Regions from separate parts of the Clostridium nitrophenolicum genome, predicted to be linked through region 2. Evidence: a T-box and tRNA genes for the amino acid it is inferred to sense, from the RefSeq annotation. Region 2 holds a T-box; the other holds one or more tRNA genes.
What was found. The T-box of region 2 lies ahead of lysS (lysine--tRNA ligase). A T-box ahead of a tRNA ligase gene usually reads a tRNA of that ligase, here a tRNA-Lys.

Region 1: it has a tRNA-Lys gene. The T-box ahead of lysS (lysine--tRNA ligase) is inferred to sense a tRNA for this amino acid. The anticodon was not compared.

What each region holds. Positions count from the first base shown of each region.
Region 1 covers NZ_AP042469.1:5,656,387-5,662,778, forward strand. Annotated here, with positions in the region: rRNA gene ACZ5N4_RS26965 (16S ribosomal RNA) at 1-1,476, shown strand, start outside; rRNA gene ACZ5N4_RS26970 (23S ribosomal RNA) at 1,731-4,624, shown strand; rRNA gene rrf (5S ribosomal RNA) at 4,660-4,776, shown strand; tRNA gene ACZ5N4_RS26980 (tRNA-Lys) at 4,783-4,858, shown strand; gene ACZ5N4_RS26985 (VanZ family protein) at 4,979-5,416, shown strand; gene ACZ5N4_RS26990 (uracil-DNA glycosylase) at 5,418-6,014, opposite strand; gene ACZ5N4_RS26995 (pyridoxal-phosphate-dependent aminotransferase family protein) at 6,289-6,392, shown strand, end outside.
Region 2 covers NZ_AP042469.1:1,406,100-1,412,491, reverse strand. Annotated here, with positions in the region: gene ACZ5N4_RS06535 (RidA family protein) at 1-1,032, opposite strand, end outside; gene ltrA (group II intron reverse transcriptase/maturase) at 1,862-3,106, opposite strand; T-box leader at 3,904-4,158, shown strand; gene lysS (lysine--tRNA ligase) at 4,241-5,761, shown strand; gene ACZ5N4_RS06520 (iron chaperone) at 6,085-6,392, opposite strand, start outside.

The DNA.
Region 1 (6,392 bases), 1.5 Mb from region 2:
CGCTGGCGGCGTGCCTAACACATGCAAGTCGAGCGATGAAGCCCTTCGGGGTGGATTAGCGGCGGACGGGTGAGTAACACGTGGGTAACCTGCCTCAAAGAGGGGGATAGCCTCCCGAAAGGGAGATTAATACCGCATAACATTAGTTTTTCGCATGGAGAACTAATTAAAGGAGCAATCCGCTTTGAGATGGACCCGCGGCGCATTAGCTAGTTGGTGAGGTAAAGGCTCACCAAGGCGACGATGCGTAGCCGACCTGAGAGGGTGATCGGCCACATTGGAACTGAGACACGGTCCAGACTCCTACGGGAGGCAGCAGTGGGGAATATTGCACAATGGGCGAAAGCCTGATGCAGCAACGCCGCGTGAGTGATGAAGGCCTTCGGGTTGTAAAGCTCTGTCTTTTGGGACGATAATGACGGTACCAAAGGAGGAAGCCACGGCTAACTACGTGCCAGCAGCCGCGGTAATACGTAGGTGGCGAGCGTTGTCCGGATTTACTGGGCGTAAAGGATGCGTAGGCGGATTTTTAAGTGAGATGTGAAATACCCGGGCTTAACTTGGGTGCTGCATTTCAAACTGGAAGTCTAGAGTGCGGGAGAGGAGAGTGGAATTCCTAGTGTAGCGGTGAAATGCGTAGAGATTAGGAAGAACACCAGTGGCGAAGGCGACTCTCTGGACCGTAACTGACGCTGAGGCATGAAAGCGTGGGTAGCAAACAGGATTAGATACCCTGGTAGTCCACGCCGTAAACGATGAGTACTAGGTGTAGGAGGTATCGACCCCTTCTGTGCCGCAGTTAACACAATAAGTACTCCGCCTGGGAAGTACGATCGCAAGATTAAAACTCAAAGGAATTGACGGGGGCCCGCACAAGCAGCGGAGCATGTGGTTTAATTCGAAGCAACGCGAAGAACCTTACCTAGACTTGACATCTCCTGAATTACTCGTAATGGAGGAAGCCCTTCGGGGCAGGAAGACAGGTGGTGCATGGTTGTCGTCAGCTCGTGTCGTGAGATGTTAGGTTAAGTCCTGCAACGAGCGCAACCCTTATCATTAGTTGCTACCATTAAGTTGAGCACTCTAGTGAGACTGCCCGGGTTAACCGGGAGGAAGGTGGGGATGACGTCAAATCATCATGCCCCTTATGTCTAGGGCTACACACGTGCTACAATGGGTAATACAAAGAGAAGCAATACAGTGATGTGGAGCAAAACTATAAAATTACCCTCAGTTCGGATTGTAGGCTGAAACTCGCCTACATGAAGCTGGAGTTGCTAGTAATCGCGAATCAGCATGTCGCGGTGAATACGTTCCCGGGCCTTGTACACACCGCCCGTCACACCATGAGAGCTGGCAACACCCGAAGTCCGTAGTCTAACCGTAAGGAAGACGCGGCCGAAGGTGGGGTTAGTGATTGGGGTGAAGTCGTAACAAGGTAGCCGTAGGAGAACCTGCGGCTGGATCACCTCCTTTCTAAGGAGTCGACAAAGTAGGTAATTCTACTTTGAAGGTTTGTTTACACTCTGTTTAATCTTGAGGGATTATTTACTAGTTGATTTTGAATAATCAACATGATAAAATAAATCTCCAATTGTTCTTTGAAAATTGCACAGTGATATTAAATAAAAGTAAAGCTGAAGGTAAAACTACTTATTATATAAGTAAGTAACCTTTGTAGATTTATAACTAAGCAAAGAAAATTGATAGAAACCAATTTTCGGATGAATGGTCAAGCTACAAAGGGCGCATGGTGAATGCCTTGGCACCAGTAGTCGAAGAAGGACGTGATAAGCTGCGATAAGCTTCGGGTAGGCGCAAATAGCCTGTGATCCGAAGATTTCCGAATGGGGCAACCCACACTACTAACGTAGTGTACTGTAAACTGAATTCATAGGTTTATAGGGATATACCCGGGGAACTGAAACATCTAAGTACCCGGAGGAAGAGAAAGAAAAATCGATTTCCTAAGTAGCGGCGAGCGAAAGGGAAAGAGCCCAAACCAGGAACTTGTTCCTGGGGTTGCGGACAGATCATAAACGGAGAGGTATCTTAATTGAAGAGAGCTGGAAGGCTCCGCCGTAGAAGGTAACAGCCCTGTAGGTGAAAAGAGAAAACTCTAGATCTGCTCCAGAGTACCACGAGACACGTGAAACCTTGTGGGAAGCAGGGAGGACCACCTCCCAAGGCTAAATACTAACTGGTGACCGATAGTGAAGCAGTACCGTGAGGGAAAGGTGAAAAGAACCCCGGGAGGGGAGTGAAATAGAACCTGAAACCGTGTGTCCACAACCGGTCAAAGCACTTTTACGTGCGATGACGTGCTTTTTGTAGAACGAGCCAGCGAGTTACGATATGTAGCAAGGTTAAGCACTTAAGGTGCGCAGCCGAAGGGAAACCGAGTCTGAATAGGGCAATAAGTTGCATGTCGTAGACCCGAAACCGGGTGACCTATCCATGGACAGGTTGAAGCGGAAGTAAAATTCCGTGGAGGACCGAACCACGTTGGTGTTGAAAAACCATGGGATGAGCTGTGGATAGCGGAGAAATTCCAATCGAACTCGGAGATAGCTGGTTCTCCTCGAAATAGCTTTAGGGCTAGCGTTGAGAATGAGTAATGGAGGTAGAGCACTGAATGGGCTAGGGGCTGACAACAGTTACTGAACCCTATCAAACTCCGAATGCCATATACTTGAATCTCAGCAGTCAGACTACGAATGATAAGATCCGTGGTCAAAAGGGAAACAGCCCAGATCATCAGCTAAGGTCCCAAAGTGTAAGTTAAGTGGAAAAGGATGTGGGATTTCTAAGACAACTAGGATGTTGGCTTAGAAGCAGCCACTCATTCAAAGAGTGCGTAATAGCTCACTAGTCGAGAGATCCTGCGCCGAAGATGTCCGGGGCTAAAACTTACCACCGAAGCTATGGGCTCGAAAGAGCGGTAGAGGAGCTTCCTGTATGGATTGAAGTCGTACCGAAAGGAGCGGTGGACTGTACAGGAGTGAGTATGCTGGCATAAGTAGCGAGAAATAAGTGAGAATCTTATTGGTCGAAAACCTAAGGTTTCCTGAGGAAGGCTCGTCCGCTCAGGGTTAGTCGGGACCTAAGCCGAGGCCGAAAGGCGTAGGTGATGGACAATCGGTTGATATTCCGATACCGCCAACTGACGTTATTACAAATGGGATGACGCAGGAGGATAAGATGTGCGCACTATTGGATGTGCGTCTAAGCACTTAGACATGTTTAACAGGCAAATCCGTTAAACTTAGTTGAGGTGTGATGGGGAGCCCTTATGGGCGAAGTATCTGATTCCACGCTGCCAAGAAAAGTCTCTATGGAGGAAGTTGGTGCCCGTACCGCAAACCGACACAGGTAGGTGAGGAGAGAATCCTAAGACCAGCGGAAGAATTGTTGTCAAGGAACTCGGCAAATTGACCCCGTAAGTTAGCGATAAGGGGTGCCTACGCAAGTAGGTCGCAGAGAATAGGCCCAAGCAACTGTTTAGCAAAAACACAGGTCTCTGCTAAAGCGAAAGCTGATGTATAGGGGCTGACGCCTGCCCGGTGCTGGAAGGTTAAGGGGAACACTTAGCGCAAGCGAAGGTGTGAACTTAAGCCCCAGTAAACGGCGGCCGTAACTATAACGGTCCTAAGGTAGCGAAATTCCTTGTCGGGTAAGTTCCGACCCGCACGAATGGCGTAATGACTTGGGCACTGTCTCGACAACAAATCCGGCGAAATTGTAGTGCAAGTGAAGATGCTTGCTACCCGCGATTGGACGGAAAGACCCCGTAGAGCTTTACTGTAGCTTAGCATTGAGTTTCGGTATTGTCTGTACAGGATAGGTGGGAGACTGAGAGACAAGGGCGTCAGCCTTTGTGGAGTCATCCTTGGGATACCACCCTGACAGTACTGGGATTCTAACCGGCGGCCATGAATCTGGTCACGGGACATTGTTAGGTGGGCAGTTTGACTGGGGCGGTCGCCTCCTAAAAAGTAACGGAGGCGCCCAAAGGTTCCCTCAGAACGGTTGGAAATCGTTCGTAGAGTGCAAAGGCAGAAGGGAGCCTGACTGCGACACATACAAGTGGAGCAGGGACGAAAGTCGGGCTTAGTGATCCGGTGGTTCCTCGTGGGAGGGCCATCGCTCAACGGATAAAAGCTACCTCGGGGATAACAGGCTGATCTCCCCCAAGAGTCCACATCGACGGGGAGGTTTGGCACCTCGATGTCGGCTCGTCGCATCCTGGGGCTGAAGTAGGTCCCAAGGGTTGGGCTGTTCGCCCATTAAAGCGGCACGCGAGCTGGGTTCAGAACGTCGTGAGACAGTTCGGTCCCTATCCGTCGCGGGCGTAGGAAATTTGAGAGGAGCTGTCCTTAGTACGAGAGGACCGGGATGGACTGACCTCTGGTGCACCAGTTGTTCCGCCAGGAGCACAGCTGGGTAGCTATGTCGGGACGGGATAAACGCTGAAAGCATCTAAGCGTGAAGCCCACCTCAAGATTAGATTTCCCATAGCGTAAGCTAGTAAGACCCCTTGAAGAACACAAGGTTGATAGGTCAGAGGTGTAAGCATGGTAACATGTTCAGCTGACTGATACTAATAGGTCGAGGGCTTGACCAATACAATTCACTGTGCAATTTTCAGAGAACAAATAATCTGGTGATTATGACGTGAAGGTAACACCCGTTCCCATTCCGAACACGACGGTTAAGCTTCATAGTGCCGATGGTACTGCAGGGGAGACCCTGTGGAAGAGTAGGTCGTCGCCAGGTAAATATGGTTTACTAGCTCAGTCGGTAGAGCACATGACTTTTAATCATGGTGTCCGGGGTTCGATTCCCCGGTAAGCCACCAAGAAGCATCTTATAAGATGCTTCTTTTTTTATTTTAATTTATAAATTTATATATTATACTTATAGAGTAACCCTTTAAGCAAGAATCTTGCATATAAAATTCATATAGAGAGGAATAAAGATGAGTAAAAAAATAAAATGGATTTTAGTTATTACATGGATGGTTATAATATTTTGGTTTTCTAATCAACCAGCTGCTATATCAGATGAGAAAAGTAAGTTTGTAATACATGCATTTAAGGTATTGGGATTGAATCTGGATAGTATTTTAGGTGATTTAGCCAATTTTATAGTACGAAAAGCTGGTCACTTCACTGAGTATTTAATTTTATATGTGTTGTTTTTCAATGCATTATTAGAAGATTTTAATTTTAAAAAGTCGTTAATGGTCTCATTTTTCATTGTATTTGTATATGCATGCTCTGATGAAATACATCAAATTTTTATTCCAGGTAGGACTGCACGTATAAGAGATGTAATTATAGATACATGTGGCGGCAGCTTTGCAATGTTGACAATATATTTAAAACAAAAAAATCTCTTTAAAAAGAAGCCCTAAATTATATATTTTTTAGGGCTTTTTTTAAGCTATTCCAGTCTTGTTCATAGGTGGCATGAAATTCATCACTTCTGTTATAGGTTAAGGAGGAAGGATGATACATAGGGAAAATGTACTTTTTAATATCTTCGTTGAAATATAACTTTCCGTGGCACTCACCAATAGATTTAAAATTTGTGAGTCTTTTTAATGGAACATTTCCAAGAGTTATAATAATTTTAGGATTTACAAATTTTATTTCTTCATCTAAAATCTCGCGAAAAAGATCCACTTCTAAAGTTTTTGGAGGTCTATTACTAATAGTTACTCTACCACTAGGATTTTCTTTTAATTTTATCGGTCTAAAGAAACAAGTATTTGTTATACGGATTTTATCTCTAGATAAACCTATAGAATTTAAATGTTTCTCAAAATTTTTTCCAGCCATGCCTACAAAAGGTTTTTTTTCCTCAACTTCATTTTTACCAGGTGCTTCACCCACAAATAATATGTCACAAGGTATTGGGCCATCACCAGTTATGTACCCACCTGTTTTATCATCAGTATAGTTATCAGTGATAACTTTAATTTTGGATTCTAGTTCTTTTTGTATCTCCATTCTAACTCTCCTTATAATCTGATTTATTGCACTTTATCATAATTTTAATAATAATTTATACCGTTAGCAGCTTAGACATAATTATTTTTTTCTAAAAATTATTTTATATACTTTCCTATATATGAGGAGCTAATAATTGAAACTGCAGTATATTTAGTGAAAGGTTATGTAATTATATTATATATGATTTAATTGTATTGATACACTTTGGTATATCTAATAAGAATGGTATAATTCAGTTAAAATATTCTTATATTTAGTAGGAGTGGTACAAATGAAAATTCCGTATATAATGACACCTGGGCCAACCCAGGTAAGGGAAAATGTAAGATTAGCAAGAAGTCTAGAAACTACAAACCCAGATTTGGATCTACAATT
Region 2 (6,392 bases):
GCACTGTCCAGCCTGCTCTTTTACACCACCAGCTACCATTTTACCAGTTTTTGGGTCCAAGGGTAATTGAGCTGAAATGTGATTGTAATGAGAAAACGCTACAGTTTGTGTAGATAGAGAACACTTTGGTGCATTTTCAGTGTTGTTTGCCTTTATGACGATTCCATGTCTGTCTTCAACAGCTTGTGGAGGTGTACCATCTCCGTGTGACACCACTGCTTCAATTTGTACCAAAGCATCCATAGGTAAAGCTGAAGCTGCAATAGTTGTGCGTGCAGGGACATAGGCTACGGCTCTGGCGATAGCCGAGTCTGGGAAAAATGTTGTATAAACTTCGTTTACGGCTTCAATATCCGAGAGGTTTTTAAGGAAGATATTAATTTTAACAATATCGTCAAAAGGAACGTCGATACTTTCTAAAATTGCCTTGATATTTTTTAAGCACTGTCCAACCTGCTCTTTTACACCGCCAACTACAAATCTACCAGTTTTTGGATCAATAGGTAATTGAGCTGAAATATTATTGTAATGAGAGAAAGACACAGTTTGTGTAGATAGAGGACTTGTTGGTGCATTTGCTGTGTTATTTGTAAGCTTTATGAGGTCACCTGCTTGTGGTGCGTTTGGAATTGTACCTTCACCGTTTGAAACAAGTGCTTCAATTTGCACCAAAGCATCCATAGGTAAAGCTGCAACTGCGACTGTCGTACGTGTAGGAACATAGGTTGGGAAGAATGTTTTATAAACTTCCTCTACAGCGTCAATATCTTTGATATTCTTAACGAATACAGTGATTCTAACAACATCGCTCATAACATGATCAATGCTGTCTAAAATTGCCTTGATATTTTTAAAGCACTGTTCAGCCTGCTCCTTTATACCACCAGCTACCAATTTACCAGTTTTTGGTTCGATAGGTAATTGAGCTGAAAGATTATTGTAATGAGAGAAAGCTACAGTTTGTGAATATGGACCGATACTTTTTGGAGCATTTTCTGTATTTCTCGCTAATACTGCGTTATAGCCGCTCATGATATTATCCCCCTTTTAGATAAATTTATTAATAGATATATTTATTAAATAGTAGTCAGATATTTCTACTGACTAGTTAATCAAATCTTAACATCATGTAATCGTTTTGTCAATATTCAATGAATTTTAAATTTTATGTTTTGTCTATTAATTTTAGGAAAATTGTAATCCGCCCTGCAGGAATTGTCAACCAATTTCATAGAAAAAATCTCAAATGCGTTGAATGAAATCTCAACTTCCGTTTTTTGAGCACACGTTTGGTTGCAACAATAAGTTCCGTTTTTTCGCCTCAATTCATTACATATAAAATTTTCAACTCATAATTCTAAGTTCATCTATCTAGCATTTTAAAATCACTAATTTTCTCTTTTTACTCTCATTTTTATGAATCTTCCAAAATTTTCTCCCATATTTTAAACACTGGACACACATATAATTTTTATATATAATTACTCAAAACCCAAACCTTAACGCAAATATCCTTAGTTCTGCGTAAAAGTTAGACCCCCTAAATAAAAATAGCCCTCAAACCATAGTTTGAGGGGACATAAAACACACTTCAATATTTACTTAAAAACCTTGAAAGCCTTTGCTATCAGCCTATTTCCTCTCTACCCTAACAACTGTCTCCACGTGCAGCGTATGAGGAAACATATAAAAAACCTCCGTTACTTATGGTACGGTTCAGCATATCACATTCTAAACTAATCTATCATTTAACCACTCTGCTCTCAAAATATTGCTTCCGATTAGTCGAGTAAACCCAGGGAATTTCACCCTGAGCTTCTCACAGAACCGAACGTGAAAGTCTCCTTTCATTCGGCTCTTGTTATCCAACCGACGGGCGTAGCCCCATCTGCCAGTGATAAAATAAATTTGGTTGCTCCTTACAAATGCGACCAAGCAATTTATGAGACTTCAAGTGCTTTCTTCCTGTCGATTTGTATTTGTACCTGATACACTGGATTAGCGTGAGATTTACATAGTTGAGAACATTTCTTGCCTCACTTGCACTGTACTTGCAAAAGTAATTCATCCAACCTCTAAGAACAGGATTCATCCGCTCAGCCAACTCCTCGAGTGAAGCAATTTTGTGCTTTCTTCGTATCTCTCTGATGCTGTCTCGCAGATGCTGGCTTGCGCCTTTGCTGACCGCCGGTGTAAAGCTATTGAAAAAGTTTCCATGTCTGCTCTTCACAATGCGCCTATGAAAAGTGTACCCAAGAAAGTCAAAGGATTCGTGTTCATGGTGCTCTGGATATACATCACTTTTACAATATACAATTTTCGTTTTGCCTGGATGTACTTCCAATTTGCATTCTGTCATACGTTCATTAAGCTCAACCAGCAAGGCTTTTGCTTCTTCCTCAGTCCAGCAATGAATTACAGCATCATCTGCATATCTTTCCCAAGGATTCCGAGGATGCTTTCGTTTCATCCACCAATCGAATGCATAATGCATAAACAGATTTGCTAGTACTGGACTAATTACCCCTCCTTGTGGCGTACCGGCATTCCGCTCTTGAACGGTTCCGTCTGGCATAGCAATTGGCGCTTTCAGAAACCTTTCAATATACAGAGTTACCCATTTGCTGTCAGTATGTTTGCGTACTGCTTTCATCATCAGTTCATGGTCGATGTTGTCAAATAGCCCTTTGATGTCAAAATCAATGACCCACGGCATTTTCCAGCACCGCTCACGAGCTGCACCCACTGCATCCAATGCAGAGCGATTCGGCCTGTATCCATACGAATCATCGCAGAATATTGGCTCCACTTGTGGTTCAAAGTTCATTCTCACCACCATCTGAGCAACTCTGTCGCTAATGGTTGGAATTCCGAGTAATCTTTTCTTGCCATCCTTTTTCGGGATCTCCACTCCTCTGACTGCGTCGGGAAAATAGCATCCTGATGACATTCTGTTCCAAACTTTGTATAGGTTGTTTTTCAAATCTTTCTCAAATTTAGTGAAGTTTACTCCATCAGTGCCGGCTGCGCCATGATTTGCTTTTACGCATTTATACGCTTCCATTACTTGATGTTTTGAAATCTCAAACGGCTTTCCTTCTTTCATCAAATCCTCCCATTTCTGGTTGTTTGTTTTCCGAAGTGTAGATAACAGAATCCCTTCGCTCCACTGTCATTACAGCAGTTTCATTACTACTACGAATTCTTCCGCAACTAAACCTTGCATCACTACTTTCATCCTTGTCGTGTCAGCGCTTGGATTTTTCGCTTGCCATCAAGGTTCAGCTTTCTCCTGTTCCTTATAAGAGCCTATATCGTGCTCCTGCAGCCTTTACGCCGACAGCCATCCGATCAATAAACAGGCACCCACCGGATTTTGTCCCAGTTGTGGCTAAATCATCTGGTTTTGACTGCAATAAACCAATTAACGACGCTTCACGGGCTGTTCACTTTCGTTCAGCTTCACGATGCACACCTGACTGCTACCGCAGCCTTTTCCATACGCGCTCAGCACCACAACTTTTGGTTGCAGCACCCAATGGTAGTTTAAAACCTGCACCTGTATGCCGGTTCTGGAGGGCTCACCTCCATCTCTTATAAAGCACATCCGGCTGTGACGCTATTCTTTCCTTTGCACAGTCGTTCTTTCAGGACACACTTAGCCTAATTGGCACGAACATATTTAGTCCAATTTTACGAATAATAGGAGGTTGTAATCGGCCTTCCTAGTCCAGAATTCCCACTTGAATAGTGCGATGTTCCAGTAAAGTATTCAGTTTTTACAGTTAAGTCGTTAAATGGGAAAATTACGAATTAACCATCGTATATGATGATTATTAGTTGTTTATACAAATGGTAGTATTGGAAGTGTGGACATTTGTAATTTTTTTATGTTATAATCTTTTAAAGACTATGAAGAGAAGAGTAGATAAGCATATGAATTTACAGAGAGCTCTAGAAGGTGAGAATGAGTAAGGATTTTTTTATTGAAGAAGGTCTCAGAGTTGCACACCGAGCCTAATTTTAGGGGTAGGCTGTGACGGTATAACCCGTTATAAGTTATAGAGTATACAATTAATTATGTACTTGAAAAGGTCTATATGGCGACATATGGATAAACTGAGGTGGTACCACGAAGATATAACTTTCGTCCTCAAGATTAAAATCTTGGAGGTGAAGGTTTTTTTTATTTATCTAAAAATCTATTAAATCATAAATACTTAAAGGTGGTATAGCTAAAATGTATAGGGAATTTGAAAGTATAGTAAACTTAGAAAAAATAATGCCAGATTCAAATGAATTTGTAGTGGAAAGAATTAAAAAATTGAATGAGCTTTATAAATTGGGAGTTAATCCATATCCTTATAGCTATAAAGACATAACGCATACTAAGGATATTTGTGATAACTTTGAAAATATAAAAGAAGAACAAGAATTCACATTAGCAGGAAGATTCATGCTAATAAGAAGAATGGGAAATGCTACATTTGCCAATATTATAGATGAAAAAGGAAGTATACAACTATTCTTCAGTAAGAAGCTACTAGGTGTTGAAAGTTATAAAATCTTAAAATTAATTGATGTAGGAGATATTATTGGAGTTGACGGAACTGTATTTAAGACCAAGACAGGTGAAATCACTATTAGAGTAAATCAATTTGAATTATTATCAAAGTCTATTAGAACACTTCCAGAAAAATATCACGGTATTCAAGATGCTGACTTAAGGCAAAGACATCGTTCATTAGATATGATAATGAATGAGGGTGTTAAAGAGCGATTTATCAAGCGTTCAAAAGCCATAACAGCTATCAGAGAATATTTAAACAATTTAAACTTTATTGAAGCAGATACTCCTATTCTGGATACTAAATACGGCGGAGGAGACGCGAAGCCATTTACAACCTTTGTTAACGCATTGGATTGTAATGTATATATGAATGTTTCTCCAGAATTATATTTAAAAAGACTTATAGTGGGAGGAATTGAAAGAGTTTATACCTTTGCAAGAACTTTTAGAAATGAGGGGATTGACAGAACACATTATCCAGAATTTAGCTTGTTTGAATGCTATATGTCTTACGCTGACTATAATGACATGATGAAACTTATGGAGAATATATATGAATATGTATTTAATAAAGTTAATGGAAGAACAAGGATTCAGTATGGAGACATAGAAATTGATTTTAAAGCTCCATGGAAGAGAGAAAAGATGTGTGACCTTGTAAAAAATGATACAGGAATTGATGTTGAGACACTTACCAGAGAAGAAATTATTAAGTGCATTAAAGATAATCAGCTCTTATTAGAAAGCCAAAGCGAAGGATTAGTTATCGATAAATGCTCTAAGGGCGAACTAATAGTTAATTTATTTGAAGAGTATTCTGAAAAGAAACTAATTCAACCAACCTTCGTTATAGACTTTCCAAAAGAATCTTCTCCACTTTGTAAAAGCCATAGGGATAACCCAGATTTGATTGAAAGATTTGAACCTTATGCTTATGGTGTTGAACTTGGGAACGCTTATTCAGAACTTAATGATCCATTAAAGCAAAGAATTCTTTTACATGAGCAAGCGTCAAAACTAAGAGCGGGACTTGAAACAGCTAGTCCAATGGATGAAGAATTCGCTGTTGCTATTGATACTGCAATGCCACCAACTGGGGGATTAGGTATAGGCATTGATAGAATGATAATGTTCCTTACTGGTTCTTATACCATAAGAGATGTTATCGCATTTCCCCTGATTAAAAGATAAGAATAAAGTAATACAATCAAAAGGACTCATATCACTAATAAAAAATGTTGATATAAGTCCTTCTATTATTATATGCTATTTGATTCTTAAAGGAGTATATCAAAAGATACTTCTTTTTTCTATATATTTTTAGTTACCACAAAAAATTTTAAATAATGATATATTCTTAGTTGGCGGAAGACTTTCTTCAACTTAATTAACTCAAATCTAATTATTTTACATTAATTTACTATTGCGACACTTTCTAAATCATAATAAATGAAAACTTCAAGTTATTAGACTACCCATTATTAGCCTAATAGATAGTTTGATATGAGATTGAATTATTTTTTCTTCTTTAATTTTTCTTCTGCATTTTTTATATTTTCAGCAACTCTAAATGCAACTATTTTACTTACTAATTCATAAGGTAATGGCTTTTTTATAGGAAATTGTACTGATCCTTTTGCTCCTTTATATTCTAATAATTCATCTTTAAATGCATCAATTCCACTAGGAGCTGGATAAAATCCTATATGATTTTTATGAGCTGCAAAATGTACCAAATTCCCATGTAGTACAAAAGTAGGCATTTGCCAACTTATCTTCTCTTCTGCTTTAGGTGCAGCTTCTTTTATAATTTTTCTTAATG